Regions from separate parts of the Viridibacillus sp. KH_047 genome, predicted to be linked through region 1. Evidence: a T-box and tRNA genes for the amino acid it is inferred to sense, from the RefSeq annotation. Region 1 holds a T-box; the other regions hold tRNA genes.
What was found. A T-box is a leader RNA that pairs with one kind of tRNA and senses whether it is charged. The one in region 1 lies ahead of ileS (isoleucine--tRNA ligase), so its partner is inferred to be a tRNA-Ile.
Positions count from the first base shown of each region.

Region 1 (3,132 bases):
CTATCTGTCGCATAGTAAAGAAGCGGGGAATCACAACGCCAGCAGTGTGGGTAGCTATGCTCATACTTTTCTTTGCTAAATAACAGACCTTTTTCAGATAGCATTTTAATAATATCTACATCACAGTCTTTTACAAATTTACCTTCAAGATCAACTACCTCTGATGTATAACGACCTTGCAAGTCAACCACATTCACAAAAGATAAGCTATTTTGTTGAATAGTTTTATAGTCATCTTCACCGTAAGCCGGTGCGATATGAACGATACCGGTACCACTGCTCTCCGTTACGTATTCAGCTAAGACAACGATATGTCCTTTTTCGACAGTTGCATAATTGAATGGAGGCAAATAACGTACGCCTTCAAATTCATGTCCTTTGTGCTCACTTAGAACTTCAACATCTCCACCTAGTACTTTTTCAACTAATGATTTAGCAACAATGAAGATCTCGGATTCTTTTTGAACTTTTACATAGATTAGCTCTGAATTCATAGCAAGGGCTACGTTAGCAGGTAAAGTCCAAGGTGTTGTCGTCCATCCTAAGAAGAATTCATTTTCTTTATCAGCTAATTTGAATTTCACAGTAGCAGATAAATCTTTCACATCTTTATAACCTTGTGCGACCTCATGAGAACTTAATGATGTTTGGCAGCTAGGGCAGTAAGGTGATACACGATGTCCTTTATATAACAAATTATCTTTATGCACTTTACTCAAGATGTTCCATACACTCTCGATATAGTCATTGCTTAATGTCATATAGGGATCATCCATATCAACCCAATAGCCTAATTCTTCGGTAAATGAACGCCATTTCTTCTCGTAAGTGAAGACACTTTCCTTGCATTTGTTGATAAATGGCTCAATACCATAACGTTCAATCTCTTGTTTACCTGAAATACCTAGTTGCTTTTCAACACCAAGTTCTACAGGAAGACCGTGTGTATCCCAGCCTGCTTTTCTCTCTACTTGGAATCCTTGCATCGTTTTATAACGTGCCACAACATCTTTAATCGTTCTGCCAAATGCATGGCCTACATGGGGTAGCCCGTTTGCAGTCGGTGGACCTTCATAAAAAACAAACGGTGTGCGTCCTTCTCTTGCATCAACAGAAGCTTGAAAAGTATCTTGTTCTGTCCACAGGTTACGAATGCGTTGTTCACGCTGTACTGTATTTTCTTTACCTTCATTCGAATTCATTGATATCGCTCCAATACTAAATAATATAAAAACATACAAAAAACCCCGTCCCAAGTAAGGGACGGGGTTAACCGCGATACCACCCTAATTCTATTGAAAACCGCTCAATAGCACTCAGCAACGTACAATCATACGTGTTCCTTTTAACGGCGGACACCCGGATAGACCTACTAAATCTTCAGACTATCTTCTCAGAGAGGATCTTCACATTACACTTAAACACTGACTTGCACCGATCTGTCAGCTCTCTAGGGAATAAGATGTAACGCTACTCTTTCTCATCAACGAATTTGTATGCTTTTATTGAGAATTATCGTAACAGAACAGAAAAAAATTGTCAATAATTAATGAAGGTATCAGCATTTTAAAGAAATGAAAGAATGGAATGTTACTATTTTGTAGGTGTAGAAACTTAGACATTTAGAGTTTAGTTAAATTAGATAGAGAATATAGAAATTTAATAATTCAAAAATGAACGGACGTTTTGTAGAATTAGGCGACTGAAAATAGTGTAATGCGAAAAGGATATTATATATTCAAAATAATCTATAAATAAATCACTGAATGTAGTAGAAAGATTGAATTCACTATAGCGTTTTAGAACACAAAGATACACAAATCTATTTTTCGCGAACGCTCACAGCAACTAAAATCAGTATATAAACACTTGGAAACCATTGATAAATATGAGTTTGTAGAGGATTTTTCACTTGAATTTTTATTGCATAAATCATTCATTTTGGGGCGGATAAAGGTAAATTAAGGTAGAATATAGAGGTATTTGTCATTTTGTAAATTCAGTTTTGAAATTTGATATGTTACCATTGATTTTACAAATCTATTTTTGTCCGATAGTAAGACGACAAATACTATTTACATTAAATGATTAACAAAAATGAAGCGGTGATCAAAAATGAAATTTATTGAAATAGGAATTGGTAATACATAGATTATTAGAACAGAGACAGAATTAGAGGATGGTTCTGAATTTGAGGAGCGGGGTATAAAAGGACCGATTATTTTTGAATCGTTTTATCTTCGAATTTGGTTCTTTAAAACTGTAGTAATCCCAGATTCAAAGGAAGGATTAAAGAAGATGAAAAAGAAGCGAAACTCCCTAAAGTTAGTATTAGGTATTCAGAGTAAATAAAATAAAGACGGAAACTTCGCAAATAAGAAATCTAAATCTGGTCTACGTCTTTTTTCTATATTCTTTTAGCTCATCACGTAATTTTTTTATTTCTTCTGTTTGCTCTAGAACATTATTATTTAATCTCCTTACAGCTTCAAATACAGCAAAAACTGCGCAAATAATCATAATCCCGATAAACTCCATTTTACACCTCAGCTCCTATATTGTAGAGACACATAAAGCATCTTGTATTGCTTATAAGCAGCATGTAGGATGCCTTAAATATATTGTTCAATTACTTTTATCGTTTAATTCATTAATTAGTAGAACCGCTTCATCTATTTGTGCGACATCAAGAATTTTTATGTTTAAGTTTAGTTTCTTTCGTATTTCCATAGCTTCTTTTCTATTTGCACTTGGTATGATCATCAATGAAAAGCCTGCTTTCTCAGCAATTTGCATTTTTTCTTTTAAAATCCCTATTGGTAATACGTCTCCCGTTTCGCTAATTGCACCAGTAACAGCGATCTTCAAATCATTTTGCAAATCGCCTCTCATTATAAGTCCTGTCAACGCTAAACCTAACCCAGCACTACTTCCCTCAATAGTATCGTTTTTAAAAAATTCGTTAATTCGCCCATATTCCTGTCCTAAAAATTGCTTCACTCTCATTTGATCTACGTCACTTTTTCCAAGATGGAACCAGTTCAATAATTGCCGGTTCTTGCTTCCATATAGATCCGAATGGGTGATTTTAGTAATATTTAGATAGTCCATTTGTTGTTTATTTAAAAGGTC
Region 1 covers NZ_CM174479.1:2,174,534-2,177,665, forward strand. The annotation lists gene ileS (isoleucine--tRNA ligase) at 1-1,202, opposite strand, end outside; T-box leader at 1,257-1,496, opposite strand; gene AC3IS5_RS10875 (DUF3977 family protein) at 2,152-2,352, shown strand; gene AC3IS5_RS10880 (hypothetical protein) at 2,395-2,538, opposite strand; gene AC3IS5_RS10885 (S16 family serine protease) at 2,626-3,132, opposite strand, start outside.

Region 2 (3,132 bases), 1.6 Mb from region 1:
GAGCCTTCCTCAGGAAACCTTAGTCATTCGGTGGACGGGATTCTCACCCGTCTTTCGCTACTCATACCGGCATTCTCACTTCTAAGCGCTCCACCAGTCCTTCCGGTCTGACTTCACAGCACTTAGAACGCTCTCCTACCACGGACATCTAAGATGTCCATCCACAGCTTCGGTGAATTGTTTAGCCCCGATACATTTTCGGCGCAGCGTCACTCGACCAGTGAGCTATTACGCACTCTTTAAATGATGGCTGCTTCTGAGCCAACATCCTGGTTGTCTAAGCAACGTCACATCCTTTTCCACTTAACAATTACTTTGGGACCTTAGCTGGTGGTCTGGGCTGTTTCCCTTTTGACTACGGATCTTATCACTCGCAGTCTGACTCCCGTGCATAAATCACTGGCATTCGGAGTTTGTCTGAATTCGGTAATCCGGGATGGACCCCTAGTTCAAACAGTGCTCTACCTCCAGGATTCTCTATCACGAGGCTAGCCCTAAAGCTATTTCGGAGAGAACCAGCTATCTCCAGGTTCGATTGGAATTTCTCCGCTACCCACACCTCATCCCCGCACTTTTCAACGTACGTGGGTTCGGGCCTCCAGTAAGTGTTACCTTACCTTCACCCTGGACATGGGTAGATCACCTGGTTTCGGGTCTACAACCACATACTCATTCGCCCTATTCAGACTCGCTTTCGCTACGGCTCCGTCTTCTAAAACTTAACCTCGCATGTAATCGTAACTCGCCGGTTCATTCTACAAAAGGCACGCTATCACCCATTAACGGGCTCTAACTACTTGTAGGCACATGGTTTCAGGATCTATTTCACTCCCCTTCCGGGGTGCTTTTCACCTTTCCCTCACGGTACTGGTTCACTATCGGTCACTAGGTAGTATTTAGCCTTGGGAGATGGTCCTCCCAGATTCCGACGGAATTTCACGTGTTCCGCCGTACTCAGGATACACTCAAGAGAGAATGAACTTTCAACTACAGGGCTGTTACCTGCTCTGGCGGGCCTTTCCAGACCGCTTCATTTAACTCATTCCTTTGTAACTCCATATAGAGTGTCCTACAACCCCAAGAGGCAAGCCTCTTGGTTTGGGCTATTCCCGTTTCGCTCGCCGCTACTCAGGGAATCGATTTTTCTTTCTCTTCCTCCAGGTACTTAGATGTTTCAGTTCCCTGGGTCTGCCATCAAGACGCTATGTATTCACGTCAAGATACTGCTCCATTACGAACAGTGGGTTCCCCCATTCGGAAATCTCCGGATCAAAGCTCACTTACAGCTCCCCGAAGCATATCGGTGTTAGTGCCGTCCTTCTTCGGCTCCTAGTGCCAAGGCATCCGCCATGCGCCCTTAATAACTTAACCTAAAAGTTAGTTATTAAGCCTAAAAAACTTAATAATAAAAAATGTGTTACTTAATTTGCTTCAATGTCGTTTTATCCAGTTTTCAAAGAACAATATTGGTGGAGCCTAGCGGGATCGAACCGCTGACCTCCTGCGTGCAAGGCAGGCGCTCTCCCAGCTGAGCTAAGGCCCCAAAAAGAGAAAATATGGTGGGCCTAAATGGACTCGAACCATCGACCTCACGCTTATCAGGCGTGCGCTCTAACCAGCTGAGCTATAGGCCCCTTTTAGGAAAATATATAATTGAAGTATAAACCTTCAAAACTGAACGCAAGACGTTAATCGACAGATCCAAGATCTGTTTCCGTAATAATCCTTAGAAAGGAGGTGATCCAGCCGCACCTTCCGATACGGCTACCTTGTTACGACTTCACCCCAATCATCTATCCCACCTTCGGCGGCTGGCTCCATAAAGGTTACCTCACCGACTTCGGGTGTTACAAACTCTCGTGGTGTGACGGGCGGTGTGTACAAGGCCCGGGAACGTATTCACCGTGGCATGCTGATCCACGATTACTAGCGATTCCGGCTTCATGTAGGCGAGTTGCAGCCTACAATCCGAACTGAGAACGATTTTATGAGATTAGCATACCCTCGCGAGTTAGCGACTCTTTGTATCGTCCATTGTAGCACGTGTGTAGCCCAGGTCATAAGGGGCATGATGATTTGACGTCATCCCCACCTTCCTCCGGTTTGTCACCGGCAGTCACCTTAGAGTGCCCAACTTAATGATGGCAACTAAGATCAAGGGTTGCGCTCGTTGCGGGACTTAACCCAACATCTCACGACACGAGCTGACGACAACCATGCACCACCTGTCACCAATGTCCCCGAAGGGAAAACTCTATCTCTAGAGCGGTCATTGGGATGTCAAGACCTGGTAAGGTTCTTCGCGTTGCTTCGAATTAAACCACATGCTCCACCGCTTGTGCGGGCCCCCGTCAATTCCTTTGAGTTTCAACCTTGCGGCCGTACTCCCCAGGCGGAGTGCTTAATGCGTTAGCTGCAGCACTAAGGGGCGGAAACCCCCTAACACTTAGCACTCATCGTTTACGGCGTGGACTACCAGGGTATCTAATCCTGTTTGCTCCCCACGCTTTCGCGCCTCAGTGTCAGTTACAGACCAGAAAGTCGCCTTCGCCACTGGTGTTCCTCCAAATCTCTACGCATTTCACCGCTACACTTGGAATTCCACTTTCCTCTTCTGCACTCAAGTCTCCCAGTTTCCAATGACCCTCCACGGTTGAGCCGTGGGCTTTCACATCAGACTTAAGAAACCACCTGCGCGCGCTTTACGCCCAATAAATCCGGACAACGCTTGCCACCTACGTATTACCGCGGCTGCTGGCACGTAGTTAGCCGTGGCTTTCTAATAAGGTACCGTCAAGGTACGTTCAGTTACTAACGTACTTGTTCTTCCCTTACAACAGAGTTTTACGATCCGAAAACCTTCATCACTCACGCGGCGTTGCTCCATCAGACTTTCGTCCATTGTGGAAGATTCCCTACTGCTGCCTCCCGTAGGAGTTTGGGCCGTGTCTCAGTCCCAATGTGGCCGATCACCCTCTCAGGTCGGCTATGCATCGTTGCCTTGGTAGGCCGTTACCCCACCAACTAGCTAATGCACCGCGGGCCCATCTAGTAGTGACAGCCGAAACCGCCTTTCAGCATTTTGCCATGTGACAAAATGGATTATTCGGTATTAGCCCCGGTTTCCCGGAG
Region 2 covers NZ_CM174479.1:565,567-568,698, reverse strand. The annotation lists rRNA gene AC3IS5_RS02845 (23S ribosomal RNA) at 1-1,371, opposite strand, end outside; tRNA gene AC3IS5_RS02840 (tRNA-Ala) at 1,468-1,543, opposite strand; tRNA gene AC3IS5_RS02835 (tRNA-Ile) at 1,558-1,634, opposite strand; rRNA gene AC3IS5_RS02830 (16S ribosomal RNA) at 1,731-3,132, opposite strand, start outside.
Region 2: it encodes a tRNA-Ile, which carries the amino acid that the T-box ahead of ileS (isoleucine--tRNA ligase) is inferred to sense. The anticodon was not compared.

Region 3 (3,132 bases), 2.1 Mb from region 1:
CAGCTCAACGTTATAGAAATGGGATTTGCCTCATTTCACGCCTCACTGCTTGAACATGCATAACCAACAGCATGCTTACCCTATCCTACTGCGTCCCCCCATTGCTCAAATGGTAAATAGGTGGTACAGGAATATCAACCTGTTGTCCATCGCCTACGCCTATCGGCCTCGGCTTAGGTCCCGACTAACCCTGAGCGGACGAGCCTTCCTCAGGAAACCTTAGTCATTCGGTGGACGGGATTCTCACCCGTCTTTCGCTACTCATACCGGCATTCTCACTTCTAAGCGCTCCACCAGTCCTTCCGGTCTGACTTCACAGCACTTAGAACGCTCTCCTACCACGGACATCTAAGATGTCCATCCACAGCTTCGGTGAATTGTTTAGCCCCGATACATTTTCGGCGCAGCGTCACTCGACCAGTGAGCTATTACGCACTCTTTAAATGATGGCTGCTTCTGAGCCAACATCCTGGTTGTCTAAGCAACGTCACATCCTTTTCCACTTAACAATTACTTTGGGACCTTAGCTGGTGGTCTGGGCTGTTTCCCTTTTGACTACGGATCTTATCACTCGCAGTCTGACTCCCGTGCATAAATCACTGGCATTCGGAGTTTGTCTGAATTCGGTAATCCGGGATGGACCCCTAGTTCAAACAGTGCTCTACCTCCAGGATTCTCTATCACGAGGCTAGCCCTAAAGCTATTTCGGAGAGAACCAGCTATCTCCAGGTTCGATTGGAATTTCTCCGCTACCCACACCTCATCCCCGCACTTTTCAACGTACGTGGGTTCGGGCCTCCAGTAAGTGTTACCTTACCTTCACCCTGGACATGGGTAGATCACCTGGTTTCGGGTCTACAACCACATACTCATTCGCCCTATTCAGACTCGCTTTCGCTACGGCTCCGTCTTCTAAAACTTAACCTCGCATGTAATCGTAACTCGCCGGTTCATTCTACAAAAGGCACGCTATCACCCATTAACGGGCTCTAACTACTTGTAGGCACATGGTTTCAGGATCTATTTCACTCCCCTTCCGGGGTGCTTTTCACCTTTCCCTCACGGTACTGGTTCACTATCGGTCACTAGGTAGTATTTAGCCTTGGGAGATGGTCCTCCCAGATTCCGACGGAATTTCACGTGTTCCGCCGTACTCAGGATACACTCAAGAGAGAATGAACTTTCAACTACAGGGCTGTTACCTGCTCTGGCGGGCCTTTCCAGACCGCTTCATTTAACTCATTCCTTTGTAACTCCATATAGAGTGTCCTACAACCCCAAGAGGCAAGCCTCTTGGTTTGGGCTATTCCCGTTTCGCTCGCCGCTACTCAGGGAATCGATTTTTCTTTCTCTTCCTCCAGGTACTTAGATGTTTCAGTTCCCTGGGTCTGCCATCAAGACGCTATGTATTCACGTCAAGATACTGCTCCATTACGAACAGTGGGTTCCCCCATTCGGAAATCTCCGGATCAAAGCTCACTTACAGCTCCCCGAAGCATATCGGTGTTAGTGCCGTCCTTCTTCGGCTCCTAGTGCCAAGGCATCCGCCATGCGCCCTTAATAACTTAACCTAAAAGTTAGTTATTAAGCCTAAAAAACTTAATAATAAAAAATGTGTTACTTAATTTGCTTCAATGTCGTTTTATCCAGTTTTCAAAGAACAATATTGGTGGAGCCTAGCGGGATCGAACCGCTGACCTCCTGCGTGCAAGGCAGGCGCTCTCCCAGCTGAGCTAAGGCCCCAAAAAAAGAAAAATGGTGGGCCTAAATGGACTCGAACCATCGACCTCACGCTTATCAGGCGTGCGCTCTAACCAGCTGAGCTATAGGCCCCTTTTTCGGAAAAATATAAGGTTTTTATGAACCTTCAAAACTGAACGCAAGACGTTAATCGACAGATCCAAGATCTGTTTCCGTAATTATCCTTAGAAAGGAGGTGATCCAGCCGCACCTTCCGATACGGCTACCTTGTTACGACTTCACCCCAATCATCTATCCCACCTTCGGCGGCTGGCTCCATAAAGGTTACCTCACCGACTTCGGGTGTTACAAACTCTCGTGGTGTGACGGGCGGTGTGTACAAGGCCCGGGAACGTATTCACCGTGGCATGCTGATCCACGATTACTAGCGATTCCGGCTTCATGTAGGCGAGTTGCAGCCTACAATCCGAACTGAGAACGATTTTATGAGATTAGCATACCCTCGCGAGTTAGCGACTCTTTGTATCGTCCATTGTAGCACGTGTGTAGCCCAGGTCATAAGGGGCATGATGATTTGACGTCATCCCCACCTTCCTCCGGTTTGTCACCGGCAGTCACCTTAGAGTGCCCAACTTAATGATGGCAACTAAGATCAAGGGTTGCGCTCGTTGCGGGACTTAACCCAACATCTCACGACACGAGCTGACGACAACCATGCACCACCTGTCACCAATGTCCCCGAAGGGAAAACTCTATCTCTAGAGCGGTCATTGGGATGTCAAGACCTGGTAAGGTTCTTCGCGTTGCTTCGAATTAAACCACATGCTCCACCGCTTGTGCGGGCCCCCGTCAATTCCTTTGAGTTTCAACCTTGCGGCCGTACTCCCCAGGCGGAGTGCTTAATGCGTTAGCTGCAGCACTAAGGGGCGGAAACCCCCTAACACTTAGCACTCATCGTTTACGGCGTGGACTACCAGGGTATCTAATCCTGTTTGCTCCCCACGCTTTCGCGCCTCAGTGTCAGTTACAGACCAGAAAGTCGCCTTCGCCACTGGTGTTCCTCCAAATCTCTACGCATTTCACCGCTACACTTGGAATTCCACTTTCCTCTTCTGCACTCAAGTCTCCCAGTTTCCAATGACCCTCCACGGTTGAGCCGTGGGCTTTCACATCAGACTTAAGAAACCACCTGCGCGCGCTTTACGCCCAATAAATCCGGACAACGCTTGCCACCTACGTATTACCGCGGCTGCTGGCACGTAGTTAGCCGTGGCTTTCTAATAAGGTACCGTCAAGGTACGTTCAGTTACTAACGTACTTGTTCTTCCCTTACAACAGAGTTTTACGATCCGAAAACCTTCATCACTCACGCGGCGTTGCTCCATCAGACTTTCGTCCATTGTGGAAGATTCCCTACTGCTGCCTCCCGTA
Region 3 covers NZ_CM174479.1:104,578-107,709, reverse strand. The annotation lists rRNA gene AC3IS5_RS00570 (23S ribosomal RNA) at 1-1,571, opposite strand, end outside; tRNA gene AC3IS5_RS00565 (tRNA-Ala) at 1,668-1,743, opposite strand; tRNA gene AC3IS5_RS00560 (tRNA-Ile) at 1,757-1,833, opposite strand; rRNA gene AC3IS5_RS00555 (16S ribosomal RNA) at 1,930-3,132, opposite strand, start outside.
Region 3: it encodes a tRNA-Ile, which carries the amino acid that the T-box ahead of ileS (isoleucine--tRNA ligase) is inferred to sense. The anticodon was not compared.